Regions from separate parts of the Cobetia sp. BMC6 genome, predicted to be linked through region 1. Evidence: predicted binding sites of a transcription regulator. Region 1 holds the regulator's gene; each other region holds the start of a gene.
What was found. Region 1 encodes FNR, which switches genes on or off when oxygen is low (the NO sensors DNR and NnrR bind a similar motif). Its sites were predicted from a motif close to TTGATNTANATCAA; they were not measured.
Positions count from the first base shown of each region.

Region 2: a site for FNR is predicted at 989-1,002, ahead of clpB (ATP-dependent chaperone ClpB). Genes of this name have one in related genera too.
Region 3: a site for FNR is predicted at 1,823-1,836, ahead of MKZ40_RS04085 (cytochrome ubiquinol oxidase subunit I). Genes of this name have one in related genera too.
Region 4: a site for FNR is predicted at 1,795-1,808, ahead of MKZ40_RS06795 (OmpW family outer membrane protein). Genes of this name have one in related genera too.

Region 1 is NZ_JAKUMF010000005.1:127,715-131,235, reverse strand. Features, by position in the region: gene MKZ40_RS11465 (cbb3-type cytochrome c oxidase subunit II) at 1-405, shown strand, start outside; gene MKZ40_RS11460 (hypothetical protein) at 429-698, shown strand; gene fnr (fumarate/nitrate reduction transcriptional regulator Fnr) at 1,067-1,816, shown strand; gene MKZ40_RS11450 (fatty acid cis/trans isomerase) at 2,030-3,521, opposite strand, start outside.
Region 2 is NZ_JAKUMF010000010.1:7,183-10,703, reverse strand. Features, by position in the region: gene rluD (23S rRNA pseudouridine(1911/1915/1917) synthase RluD) at 1-22, shown strand, start outside; gene pgeF (peptidoglycan editing factor PgeF) at 62-838, shown strand; gene clpB (ATP-dependent chaperone ClpB) at 1,146-3,521, shown strand, end outside.
Region 3 is NZ_JAKUMF010000001.1:947,481-951,001, reverse strand. Features, by position in the region: gene MKZ40_RS04090 (PLP-dependent aminotransferase family protein) at 81-1,502, shown strand; gene MKZ40_RS04085 (cytochrome ubiquinol oxidase subunit I) at 2,050-3,465, shown strand; gene cydB (cytochrome d ubiquinol oxidase subunit II) at 3,483-3,521, shown strand, end outside.
Region 4 is NZ_JAKUMF010000002.1:598,436-601,956, forward strand. Features, by position in the region: gene MKZ40_RS06790 (DMT family transporter) at 1-751, shown strand, start outside; gene MKZ40_RS06795 (OmpW family outer membrane protein) at 932-1,543, opposite strand; gene MKZ40_RS06800 (OmpW family outer membrane protein) at 2,029-2,622, opposite strand; gene MKZ40_RS06805 (lipopolysaccharide kinase InaA family protein) at 2,983-3,521, opposite strand, start outside.

The DNA of each region.
Region 1 (3,521 bases):
GTGCGCTATCTACCGGGCGACACGGCGCGCCACGGCGATGCGACGACCACCCGGGCACGCTTCTACGACCGCCCTTCGCTGTGGGGCGTCGAGCGCTGGGGGACGGATTTGAGCCAGCTGCCTGCGCAGCATGACGATGCCTGGCAGCGCCTGCATCTGCATGACCCGCGCAGTCAGGTGCCGGGTTCGGCGATGCCTGCCTACCCGTGGCTGTTCGAGCGGGCGTTGAGCGGCGAAGGTATCGCGGCACGCATGCGAGCCCTGCAAGGCCTGGGCGTACCCTACGCGGAAGACGAGATTCTCGCCGCCCCCAATGACGTGCGTGGCACTGCCGAAATCACGGCTCTGCTCGCCTACCTGCAGCAGGCCGCCCCTGCGAGCGACACCGCCAGCCGTAGCCCATGACAGCCCCCCTCAGGAGACACGACATGAATCTGCTGGAGACAACTGGCCTCCCCCTGTTCTGGAATCTCTGGGTGCTGGCCCTCACGCTGGGCAGCCTGGTGTTGTTCGCCATGCTGGCGCTGGGCAGTCTTTCGCGCGCTGACAGCGACGAGCGCGAAGGCGATGGCCCCATGCAGGAACATCGCATCAACGGCATACGTCAGCCTGACACACCAGCGCCACGTGCCTGGGGCATTCTGGCACTGGCGACGCTGGCCGCCGCGCTGATCCTGCTGCTCGGCGCAGCTGGCTGAGCCCAGATGGCCAGCGACGGATGACCAGCGACTGATGCCTGAGTGCTGGTCACTGCATACTGACTCGCGCCTTCGGCTGAGGCAGGTCGTCGCGGTATGGTCACGCGGGGTCAACCAGGCCTAAAGTTCACACACCTTGCAACGCCCATGGGTTGGGCAGGATAATGAATTAACAAAATCTAATATTATGGCGTCACGGAATGCGCTGCCTCGGCCGATGAGCGCTCAGACTCTGTCCGCTCGATACACTGCGGCTCAGCAGTGCAGCGGCGGGCGACAAGGCCCCGCCCCACCGTTCGTTGCGCCCGAAAGACCCCTCCCGCTGCCCTACCCCAGGGGTAGCGGTGACATTCCTCAGGAGAGTCACCATGACGGCCAATGCACAGGCATCACACCGCTTGCGCGCCCATGAAGCCCGCTGCCAGACATGTTCGCTGAGTTCACTGTGCCTGCCACTGGCACTGAACATGGAAGATATCGACCAGTTTGACGCCATCATCCGCCGTCGCGCGCCACTCAGAAAAGGGGAAGTCCTCTTCACCCAGGGCGATGCCTTCGATTGCGTCTTCACGGTGCGCTCCGGAAGCCTCAAGCAGATCACCAATGAAAACAGCGGTACGGAGCAGCTGACCGGCTTCTACCTGCCCAGCGAGCTGGCCGGACTCGATGCCATCGACAGCAATTGCTATCCCGGCACCGCGGTGGCGCTGGAGACCACCACCGTCTGCGAGATTCCCTTCGACCGACTCAATGCGCTCTCGGAGCAGATGCCTGAGCTGAGAACCCAGCTGTTCAAGAGCCTGAGCAAGGAATTGCACGAAGATCGCCGCATGATGATGCTGCTGTCACGCAAGACAGCCGATGAGCGGCTGGCGAGCTTCCTGGTCAACCTGTCACAGCGCTTCCGTCGCCGAGGCTATTCGCCATACAGCTTCCGCCTCTCGATGGCACGCGCCGATATCGGCAACTATCTGGGACTGGCCGTCGAAACCATCAGCCGCATCCTGACCCGCTTCCAGACCCAGGGGCTGGTCGACATTCGTGCCCGCGAGGTGCATATCCTGCATCTGGATGGCCTGATCGAGCTGGCCGAGGGCGAGTGTCAGGGCGGTCGCTGATGACGCCTGCTGACAGCACATCACGCGGTGCGACACTGCGCTGATCTACCGCAGGACGCCATGTCGGTCCCACACAAGGCAGAAGCCCGCCACGCAATGGGCGTGGCGGGCTTCTGCTTTCTGACAGGCCAGTCGTCAGTCATCGAAACAGTTCGACAACCCAGACAGCCCTGACGACAGAGCGTGTCTCGGCCGCTCAAGCCCCGCTGGCAATCAGCGGTTCTCGAGGCGGTTATAGTCCAGCAGGCCCGCTTCGACAGGGCGATCAGCATAGTTGACGCGCAGCACGCTGTCGGAGAACTGCCAGAAGCGCGGATCAGTCCGGCGCACTCCGATATCGGCCTGCAGGGCGCGGTAGTCCTCTTCGGTCTCGAGTGCCGCCACCCGCTCTGCCAGCCCCGTCAGAGTGTCAGGCGTCAATCGCCAGAAGGCATTCGGGTAATCGCCCGCCACGCCCCGCAAGACATCGAGAGTGTCTTCCTCAGGACGGCGGTTTTCCTCCTCATCGAACAGACTGGTGATGTTGGCGTGGGCGGAATTGCGCAGCACGCTGTAAAGGCGTGGCGAGTCATCAGTGCCATCCTCCAGCGCGACGATCGTCACCTCCGGCATCAGGCTGGCCGAGACTCCCTGCACCGCAGCGAGGGCCTGCAGCTCATGTCGCACATGCTCATCCTCGACATTGCTCAGACTGCGCTCATGCCCGAGTTCCGGCGCGAGGCGCTCCTGCATGCGCCGCATCAGGCCAAGGCGGGCCTGGTCCGGCGACGAGAGCTCCTGCGGTGTCCAGACAATGTCACTGGGCGCATCGAACTGCGGCGGTTTCTTGAACAGCAGCCCCCCAAGCCCCGGGCTCACGTCGCGATACCAGCTATCATGCACCGCCTGGCGCTCGCCCGCCGGCAACAGCACCAACAGGTTGTTCTCGCCCTCCATGCGCAGGAAGTCCATGTACAGGCGAGTGACCAGCTGATGCCCGAGATTGCCGTAGACATCGAAGCCGGCGACCAGCAGGTAGTGGATACGCTCCAGCATCGGGTAATCGATGATCCAGCCCGTCTTGGGTACGCCACCGACCAGCCCCTTCATTACCGCCGCATTGTCGAAGTGACGATAGATGGTCAGGGCCGCGTTGGGGTTGCGCCCCTGCCCGGGGCCGTCGGCCCAGCCGCTGCCGTCCCACATCACTCGCGTATCCAGGCGCAGGTCACCATCGCGATAGGCCTGGGACATCAGACGCTGTTTGGCCTTGAGATAGGCGGTCTGCTTGCTCTCGAACTTGACCCAGGAGCTGATAGGCAACGCGTTGCTGCTTTGCTCGGCGGGCAAACTGAGGTTCTTTCCTTCCTCGGCCAGGGTGCGCTCCACTTCCGGGTGACTGAACATCTTCGGATCAGTGAAACCGACCCAGAAGTGATCATTGATCACATCCACCGCGACCTGCCCGCGACAGACCGGCCCCTTGATGAAGCCCATGATGGTGTTCTGCGACTCATCCAGCATGAAGCGATAGCGTGACTCGGCCGGAATGGCCTCGAAGGTCAGGAAAGGATTCGAGGCCGTCTTGAGGTCGTAATCCGGCAGGTCATTCACGGGGTAATCCGGCGTCAGGAACAGCGCCTGCCAACGTTTGAAGCGAGCATCATTGAGTGCATAGGGCAGATGATTCTTGGCCAGGATCGTCGCGCGCTCCTGCCACAGACGG
Region 2 (3,521 bases), on a different contig from region 1:
CAAGGAAGACATCGCTCGCTGAGGCGGCAGGCTCGCGCGACACGCCGCACAAGGAGAGGTTATGCACGACGAGAGTCTACGCCCGACCCTGATACTGCCGGACTGGCCCGCGCCGAGCCCGGTGCAGGCCTTCGTGACCACGCGTGAGAGCGGCCCCAGCCAGGGGCCGTATGCCGGCTTCAATCCGGCGCTGCATGTGGGGGATGACCCGGCGATGGTGGCGCAGGTGCGTGAGCTTCTCGCGGCGGAGGTCGATGACGGCCGTCCGCTGGCGTGGCTGGATCAGGTGCACGGCACTCAGGTGGTGGATGCCTTCGATGTCTGCCATGCCGAGGGCCGGCCGGATGCGCCGCCACGGGCGGATGCCTGCATCAGTACCGGCACCGGGCAGGCCTGTGTGGTGATGACGGCGGACTGCCTGCCGGTGCTGTTCTGTGATCGGCAGGGCACGCGTGTCGGCGTGGCACATGCGGGTTGGCGCGGGCTGGTCGCAGGCGTGCTGGAAGCTACCATCGAGCGTCTCGGCGATGACCCCGGCGAGCTGATGGCCTGGCTGGGGCCGGCGATCTCCAATGCGCAGTTCGAGGTCGGCCCCGAGGTGCATGATGCCTTCATCGCGGACCTGCCTGAGGCCGATGATGCCTTCGAGGCCAGTCCCTACCGGCTTGGTCACTACATGTGCGACCTCTACAAGCTGGCACGTCTGCGTCTCGAGCGTGCCGGAGTCGGTCATGTCAGTGGTGGCCACTTCTGCACCGCCTCGGAGTCGCGTTTCTACTCCCACCGGCGTGATGATGGCGTGACCGGGCGCCTCGCCACGGTGATCTGGCTGCGCTGAGGCGCCGAGCAGAAATCACTGTCCAGGGGCCTGGTCTGCGCATTCCACAAGCTCGACATTCAGTACCCACAAACGCCCCGTTGACCTGATGTCCCAGGTTGGCGGGGCGTTTCTGTGTGTGGCAAAGGTGATGGCCGGCGGGGCGGGAAACTGACCTGGATCAGGCAAATGGCACAACATGCTGCAGTGCGGCGAATCCTGCCTTGAAAGCCGTGCGCCAGTCCCCATCTTGAGAGTCAGATACGAAAAGTTACAGGCGAAGCTCCTGAGAAAAGGAGTACCGCCATGACTCTCAGGAGACAGCACCATGCGCATCGACAAACTGACCAGCAAGCTGCAGAACGCTCTGGCGGATGCCCAGTCGCTCGCCGTCGGGCGAGGCCACAATGAAATTCACCCGCAGCATCTGCTGCTGGCCCTGCTTGAAGACCGCGATGGCGGTCTCAAGGCACTGGTCAACAAGGCGGGCGGCGATGCCACCAGTCTGATGAGTGGTCTCAAGCGCCAGCTGGATGACCTGCCGACCGTGTCCCAGTTCGACGGCAATGTCGCGCCCTCGCAGGCCCTCGGCAAGCTTCTGAATCTGGCCGATCGCGAAGCGCAGAAGCGCGGCGATCAATACATCGCCTCCGAGCTCGCGCTGTTGGCCGCGCTGGAGCTGGGCGGTGATCTCGGCAAGCTGTTCACCTCCTCGGGCATCAAGAAGCCCGCCCTGACCTCCGCCATCGATGCACTGCGCGGTGGCGAAGCCGTGGGCGATGCCGATGCCGAGAACAATCGCGAAGCGCTCAACAAGTACACCCTGGATCTCACCGAACGCGCACGGGATGGCAAGCTCGATCCGGTGATCGGGCGTGACGAGGAAATTCGTCGCACGATCCAGGTGCTGCAGCGCCGCACCAAGAACAACCCGGTATTGATCGGTGAACCTGGTGTCGGCAAGACCGCCATCGTCGAGGGGCTGGCCAGCCGTATCGTCAATGGCGAGGTGCCGGAAGGTCTCAAGAACAAGCGCGTGCTGTCTCTCGACATGGGCTCGTTGCTGGCGGGGGCCAAGTTCCGCGGCGAATTCGAGGAGCGCCTCAAGTCGGTGCTGAAGGAGCTGGCGCAGGAAGAAGGCCAGGTCATCCTGTTCATCGACGAGCTGCACACCATGGTCGGCGCGGGCAAGGCCGAAGGCGCGATGGACGCCGGCAACATGCTCAAGCCGGCGCTGGCGCGCGGCGAGCTGCACTGTGTCGGTGCCACCACGCTTGACGAGTATCGCCAGTACATCGAGAAGGATGCCGCACTCGAGCGCCGCTTCCAGAAGGTGCAGGTCGACCAGCCCAGCGAGGAAGACACCATCGCCATCCTGCGTGGCCTGAAGGAGCGCTACGAGGTACACCACGGGGTCGACATCACCGACAGCGCCATCATCGCCGCTGCACGCCTGTCCTCGCGTTACATCACGGACCGCCAGCTGCCGGACAAGGCGATCGATCTGATCGATGAAGCCGCGTCACGCATCCGCATGGAGCTGGATTCCAAGCCGGAGGAGATGGACCGTCTCGATCGCCGCCTGATCCAGCTCAAGATGGAGCGGGAAGCGCTCAAGAAGGAGACCGACGAGGCGGCGCTCAAGCGCCTCGGCGCGCTTGAGGACCAGATCTCGGAGCTGGAGCGTGAATACGCCGACCTCGATGAAGTCTGGAAGGCCGAGAAGTCCAGCATCCAGGGCGCGGCCCAGTTCAAGGCGGAGCTGGAACAGGCGCGTATCGATCTGGAGCAGGCGCGTCGTGCCGGCGACCTCAGCCGTATGTCGGAACTGCAATACGGCGTGATCCCGGGGCTCGAGAAGCAGATCAGCGAAGCCGGCGAAGGCGAGGCGGATACCTCTGCTCACGTGCTGCTGCGCTCCAATGTCACTGAGGAAGAGATTGCTGAGGTCGTCTCGCGCTGGACCGGCATCCCGGTCGCCAAGATGCTCGAAGGCGAGCGTGACAAGCTGCTGCGCATGGAAGAGGCGCTGCACGAGAAGGTGATCGGTCAGGACGAGGCGGTGATCGCGGTGTCCAATGCGGTGCGTCGCTCACGCGCGGGGCTGTCGGATCCGAATCGTCCCAACGGCTCTTTCCTGTTCCTTGGCCCGACCGGCGTCGGCAAGACGGAGCTCTGCAAGTCACTGGCCAGCTTCCTGTTCGACACCGAAGAGGCGATGGTGCGCATCGACATGTCCGAGTTCATGGAGAAGCACTCCGTGGCTCGTTTGATCGGCGCGCCTCCCGGCTATGTCGGGTATGAAGAGGGCGGCTATCTGACCGAGGCCGTGCGCCGCAAGCCATACTCCGTGCTGCTGCTCGACGAGGTCGAGAAGGCACACCCGGATGTCTTCAACATCCTGCTGCAGGTGCTGGAAGATGGCCGTCTGACCGATGGCCAGGGGCGTACCGTCGATTTCCGCAACACCGTGATCGTGATGACCTCCAACCTGGGCTCGGAAATGATCCAGCGCATGAGCGGCCTCAATGGCGAGCTGGCGGAAGACGATGGCAGTACGGAAAGTGCCGACGAGCGTGCCGAGCGCAAGGCGGCCTTCCAGTACGACGACATGAAGACGGCGGTGATGGAAGTCGTCGGCAATCACTTCCGACCGGAGCTGATCAACCGCATCGACGAAGTGGTCGTGTTCCACGCGCTGGGG
Region 3 (3,521 bases), on a different contig from region 1:
TGCCACCTGAGACTCTCTGGTATAGCGCCGTCCCCCACTTCGGTATCCTTGCCCTTCCACAGCCCACCAGGATAGCTCCCATGAAGCGTTATGAACGCTTTGCTGCCGAGATCTCAAACCTGATTCGTACCGGCATTCTCGCCCCAGGTGAGCGCGTGCCGTCAGTGCGTCAGGCCAGCAAGGCGCATGGCATCAGTCCCTCTACCGTCTTCCAAGCGTATTACCTGCTGGAGAATCAGGGATTGATCAGTGCGCGGCCGCGCTCGGGATATTTCGTGCGTGACAATGCCTCGCGGATACTCGATGAGCCGCATGTCGCCCTGCAGCAGCAAGCTCCTTCCGATGTCGCCGTCAGTGAACTGGTGTTCTCGGTGCTGGGCTCACTGCGCGACAACGATACCGTCCCCTTCGGCTCTGCCTTCCCGAGCCCGGAGCTCTTTCCCCTCGCGCGGCTTGCGACCAGCATGACGCGCGGGCTGCGCCAGCTGTCATCGCATGCCGTGATCTCCGACATGACCACAGGCCATCCTGACCTGTGCCGACAGATCGCTCAGCGCTACATGGTCAATGGCATGCAGCTGCCGACAGAGGAGTTGGTGATCACCAATGGTGCCATGGAGGCGCTCAATCTTGGCCTGCAATGTGTCACCCAGCCCGGGGACCTTGTCGCCATCGAGGCGCCGGCCTTCTATGCCACGCTTCAGGTGCTTGAGCGGCTCAAGCTGCGCGCGGTGGAAATTCCGGTACACCCGCGCGAAGGGATTGATCTCGAGGTACTCGAGAATCGTCTGGAGACGCTGCCCATCAAGGCCTGCTGGTTCATGAGTCATCTGCATAATCCGCTGGGGGCCAGCCTGAGCGATGCACGCAAGGCCGAACTGTATGCGCTGCTCTGCCGTCATCAGCTACCGATGCTGGAGGATGATGTCTACGCGGAACTGTATTTCGATCAACGTGCCGAGGTGTCGCCCCCGCAACCCGTCAAGGCGCTGGATGTCGAAGGTCTGGTGATGCATTGCGGGTCGTTCTCCAAGTGCCTGGCACCGGGCTATCGGGTGGGCTGGATATCCGCGGGGCGGCATACCCGGGAGATTTCGCGCCTCAAGCTGATGACGACCATCTCGCCATCGCTGCCCGCCCAAGTGGCCCTGGCCGACTACCTTCAGCATGGCGGCTACGACCGCCACCTGCGCAAGCTACGTCTGGCGCTCGAGACCCAGCAGACAGCCATGCTGGCAGCCATTGATCGCTACTTCCCCGAAGACACTCGCGTGACCCACCCCCACGGGGGTTATTTCCTGTGGTGCGAGCTTCCCGAGCACATCGACTCGCTGGCCCTGTTCCAGCAGGCGTTGGCCCACGGCATCAGCCTAGCGCCGGGGCCTATCTTCTCGGCCACCCAGGGCTTCAAGCATTGCATTCGCTTGAGCTACGGCCACCCATGGGATGCGGCGTCAGAGCGCGCCATGCAGACATTGGGTGAATTGCTCAAGGCAGCCTGAAACGCGGACCGCTCAGGCTGCATGCGAGGTGCGAGGAGTGCCTCGAGTATATCCGCGCATGAGTGCGCGCAAATGCCGCAGCCCTTGTGGCCGCCTTGCCACACAGTCTTCACTCGTCATCCGCGGGGGCGAAAACAGCCTTTTGCGGCACATGTCACTCGCGCGCCAGCCGCTTGCCACACCTGGATATCGCACCTTGTTGCGCACCCTGGCTGCATGCCTTGATGCCGCACGCGTGCCCTAGCAGGGTGCGCAAGAGCCCGCCATGGCGGGGCCTGCCGCCAAGGGCGATGTGGCACGCGCCTGACCCCGTCATAGTGCTGACGTGAATCAGAGTGCGCCCTCCTGCCCGACTCGCCTTGCTGGATTCTCGCCAGACCACCTGGCTGGCTCACGGGCATTTAACGACTGACCAAGATTCAGCTCGCAACTGATATGGTTTTTTCTCGCACAACTGAGCCTGTTATGGCTTCCGGTGGCTCCCTAGAGTAGCGGCGAAGATTCAGGCAGGGCCGTCCCCCTTGCCGCCTACTCAGGAGACATTGCCATGTTCGGCACCGAGGCCATCGACCTGGCCAGGATACAGTTCGCCTTCACCATCTCGTTTCACATCATCTTCCCGGCCATCACCATTGGCCTCGCCAGCTATCTGGCGGTGCTGGAAGGCATGTGGTTGAAGACGGGCACACAGGTCTACCGCAACCTCTATCATTTCTGGTCGAAGATTTTCGCGGTCAACTTCGCGATGGGTGTGGTGTCAGGACTGGTCATGGCCTACCAGTTCGGCACGCATTGGAGCGGCTTCTCGGCCTTTGCCGGCAGCGTGACCGGGCCACTGCTGACCTATGAAGTGCTGACCGCCTTCTTTCTCGAAGCCGGCTTCCTTGGCGTGATGCTGTTTGGCTGGAATCGCGTCGGCCGCGGCCTGCACTTCTTCTCGACCTGCATGGTGGCGCTCGGCACCCTGGTCTCGATGTTCTGGATCCTGTCGTCCAACAGCTGGATGCAGACCCCTCAGGGGCATGAGGTCATCGATGGCATCGTCGTGCCGGTCGACTGGCTCGCGATCGTCTTCAATCCCTCCTTCCCCTATCGCCTGGCCCACATGGCACTGGCCTCCTTCCTGAGCACCTCGCTGTTCGTCGCTGCCTCCGCCGCCTGGTTGCTGCTCAAGAAACGCGACACCCCGGAAGTGCGCAAGATGCTCGTCATGGCGGTGCTGATGTTGATGGTGACCGCCCCGCTCCAGGCCTTCGTCGGCGACATGCATGGCCTGAATACGCTCAAGCATCAACCGGCCAAGATCGCGGCCATCGAAGGCCATTGGGACAACAGCCATGGGGAACCGACGCCGTTGATCCTGTTCGGTGTGCCCGACATGCAGCGCGAAGAGACGCGCTTCGCACTCGAGATTCCGGCTCTCGGAAGCCTGCTGTTGATGCATGACATCGACAAGCAGGTACCGGCGCTCAAGGACTTCCCCGCTGCGGACCGCCCCAATTCGACCGTCGTGTTCTGGAGCTTCCGCCTGATGGTCGGCCTGGGCCTTGCGATGATTCTGCTCGGCCTCTCGGGTGTCTATCTGGCCCGCAAGGGCAGGCTCTTCACCTCGCGGCGCTGGCTGAGGCTGGCCGTCGCCATGGGGCCGGCCGGTCTGATCGCGATACTCGCGGGCTGGTTCACCACCGAAGTCGGCCGCCAGCCGTGGGTGATCTACGGCTTGATGAGAACGGAAGATGCCGTCTCTGCCCACAGCGCCATTCACCTCAGCATCAGCATGACGGCCTTTGTCACGGTCTACTTCATCGTCTTCGGCACGGGGATCAACTACATCTTCAAGCTGATCAAGAAAGGGCCTGCGGGTGATGACAGCCACGCCCCCAGCGGCGGCCCCGGCAAGCCACGCACACCTTCCCGCCCACTGTCGGCCATCGAGGAATCTCTCGACGGCACCACTCACTGACCGGAGCGATGAACGCTATGGGTATCGACCTTTCTGTCATCTGGGCGGGCATCATC
Region 4 (3,521 bases), on a different contig from region 1:
CAAGGCGGGGCTGCCGGCGGGTCTGACGGCGCTGCTGGTCAGCCTGCATCCACTGGTGACGGCGGCGTTGTCGCTGCCGTTGTTCGGCGTGCGTCTCGGAGCCAGGCAGTGGGCGGGGCTTGGCTGTGGCGCCATCGGCGTCAGTCTGGTGCTGGGGGCAGGGCTGGCCAGGGACGGCGCGGGCACCCTGGAGTGGCCGCTGATCGGGCTCGTCTGGTGCCTGGTGGCACTGATCGGCGTGTCCAGCTCGACACTGTGGCAGAAGCGGGTCTCCGGGCGCATGGGGTTGGTCGAGGGGCTGATGTTCCAGTATCTCGGTGCGGGCGCGGTGTTCGTCGTCGCCGCGACCAGTGTCGGCAGCTTTGCCTTTGACCCCACGCCGCGTCTGCTGCTGACCATGGCCTGGCTGGTGATCGCCATCTCGGTCGGTGCCATCTGGCTGCTGATGCTGATGCTGGAGCGTGGCGAGGCCCATCAGGTCGCGCGCACCTTCTTCCTGGTGCCGCCGTGTGCCGCGCTGATGGCATGGTGGCTGTTCGATGAGCAGTGGACCGCGCTGATGGTGGCGGGCGCCGCACTGGTGGTGCTGGGGCTGGTACTGGACCGCCCGCGTCCGGGCAAGGTGAGCAAGGCGCCGGCGGAGGACGTCACGCCGCCTTCGCCTTCAACTCCCTCAACGACCTCAACCTCAACAGTTTCAGCAACTTCCAATGCTTCGGCAACGAACAGTGGGCAAGCCGCCCCGCGCTGAGGCGTGCCGAGCGCACAACTCACAACGCACAGTACACCAGGTGCAACGCACAACGCACAACGCACAACGCACAACGCACAACGCACAACGCACAACGCACAACGCCCCGCCGGCCCGAGATGGGCTGGCGGGGCGTTGTCGTCTCTGGCCCGTCAGAAGCGCTAGCCAGGAAGTGGCTGATCAGAAGCGATAGCTGATCCCGGCCATGGTCACGATGGGATCGATCTCGACCTTGTCGTTGACGCTGCCCGCCACGGTGACATCGGAATCGATATCCAGATACCAGGCGGCGACGTTGGCCGCCCAGTGCTCGTTGATCACCAGATCGACGCCGATCTGTGCGGCCGCGCCCCAGCTGTCATCCATCTCGAGCTTGGTGCCATCGTCGAGGGTTTCATCGGAGAAGTGGGTGTAATTGACGCCCGCGCCGATGTACGGCTGGATGCGCGATTCACGCCCGCCAAGCGGGTAGTACTGCAGTGTCAGGGTCGGCGGCAGGTGGTCGACGGAACCGGCTTTCTGGCCATTGAGCGAGATATCGTGGTCGAAATCCTGCGCCGCCAGCAGCTCGATACCGAAGGTGTCGGTGAAGCGATAGCCGAGAGTGAAGGCAAAGGCGCTGTCATCATCGACATCCACGTCGGCACCGATGGCATCGATGCGACCGTTGTCACTCTTCGGCGAGACCTTGGCGACACCTGCACGCGTCCAGAACTGCCCGGCGCCGTAGTTGAGAGAGCTGGGAGAGTTGAGAGAGCTATGAGAGCTGGCATTCAGCGAGTCGGCGGCCATGGCCGGTGTGGCACAGAGAGTCGCGAGGCCGGTGAGGCCTGCCAGTGCCAGAAGCTGCCACGGGCGTGCTGCAGAGCGCGGGCTACGTGAAGTCAGGTGCGCGGGGAGGGAGGCTGAGCGAGTGACGACGTCGGGCATGATGGCTCCTGAAGGATGGCGGGAAACAATGCCTTCATTCTAGGTAGCCGAATTTCGAGAAATTTGATCTGGGGCAAGAGTTTACGGACGTTCTTGCCTGGGCAGGAGCCTGGTTGATCCAGGTCAATTTCTGCGCGGCGCCGCTCAAGATTGGCCATGTAGCCGTTGATTGCCCACAACGAAAACGCCGCAGACCCTGAGGTCTGCGGCGTTCGTGTGTGATGCCCATCCGGCGCCTGGACGGCTCGATGTTGCCGAGGTCCATTGCTGGCGCTTTAGGGAATGATGCGGCACCACACGGCTTGCCGAGTACTCGCTGGAGGCATGTTCACGCCTCGTGCAAGGACTTAGAAGCGGTAGGTGACACCGGCACCGACAGTGACCGGATCCAGCTCGGTGTCGTTCACGTCCTGACCGGCGATCTTGGTATCGGCCTTGACGTCAGCATAACGGGCGTAGCCATTGACGGCCCAGGCTTCGGTGATCTTGAGGTCCACACCCAGCTCGGCAGCGGCGCCGTAGCTGTCGTCGATGTCCATGCTCTGGCCACCGGCAGACTCACCGGAGAAGTGGGTGTAGTTCAGGCCGACACCAGCGTACGGCTGGACGCGGGCTTCAGTACCGCCCAGCGGGTAGTACTGCAGCATCAGGTTGATCGGCATCTCATCGAAACCACCGGCGCTGTTTTCCCAGTCAGTGCTGAATTCTTCAGTGGACTGCAGGGCGATGGCCAGGTTGTCGTGGAACATGTAGCCCACGGAACCGGCGAAGCCAGATTCGTCCTTGGCGATCAGACCGTTGCCGTTGTTGCTCTTGCCGTCGACCTTGGCAACGCCACCGCGCAGGAAGGTATCACCCTTGCCATATGCCATGGCGGATTGTGCGCCCATTGCCATGGTGCCGGCGATAACAGTAGCGGTCAGGATCTTGATAGCTTTCATGTGTAGTTCTCCTTGAAGCTTGGCTTCGTGAGCTGCCTGTCAGCAGTGCCTCGCTACCCTACGGCGTGGGCCGTGTGCTCTGCGTGGCTGCGTCGATCAGGGGACGCTGCAAACTATAAAAAACAGCGTTCTGTTTGGCAAGTATTTTTTAGAACGATGTTTGAAAACTTGTTAGGCGTCCTGTTAGCAGATGTTACCGATTATTTCAGGGAAGTTTAATGTCTCACGAGTGAGACTTGAGATGACGCATTTGAGCGACATTCCCATTCATCCTCGCGCAAGGTGACCAAGACCTTGGTCGCATGCCGTGCGCAAGGTTAGTGATCACTACGTCAAGGATCTTTGCCGGCCTCTTAAGGCTCAGCGACGCTTGCGTGCGGCGCGTGTTTCCAGCTGTTCCAGCCACTGACTGACCTCGGCGCTCTGCGCATCCGCATCGCGATAGACGGCAAGAAATTGTCGCCATTCATCATGCTGCCAGCCCTTCAGGCGGCGCCACAGCACGTAGAGATCGCGCAGGCACTCGTGGCGGCGCAGCACGAAGCGGCGCGTCTTCTCGAGATCGATGATGACGGCGTCCATCTGCCAGGTGCTGTCCGGCGACTCACTCGGCGGGCGGCTCAGGAAGATGTGCTTGGGGAACAGACAGCCATGCATCAGGCCAGCCTGATGGATCTCGCGAACCAGGCGAGCGCTGGCGGTGATGACCTGAGAGCGCATGCCGGTATCGAGTTCCGCCCAGCGTTGATGCCAGTGATCCAGATCATCGCGCCCGGCGAGATCGAAGGTGATCAGGATGGCGCGCCATTCCCGGCCTGCGCGCCGCTCGCCGTACCAGCCGGCGTCCACTGCCGGTATCCCCAGCGCGTGATAGTGACGGATGGCACGCCATTCGCGAG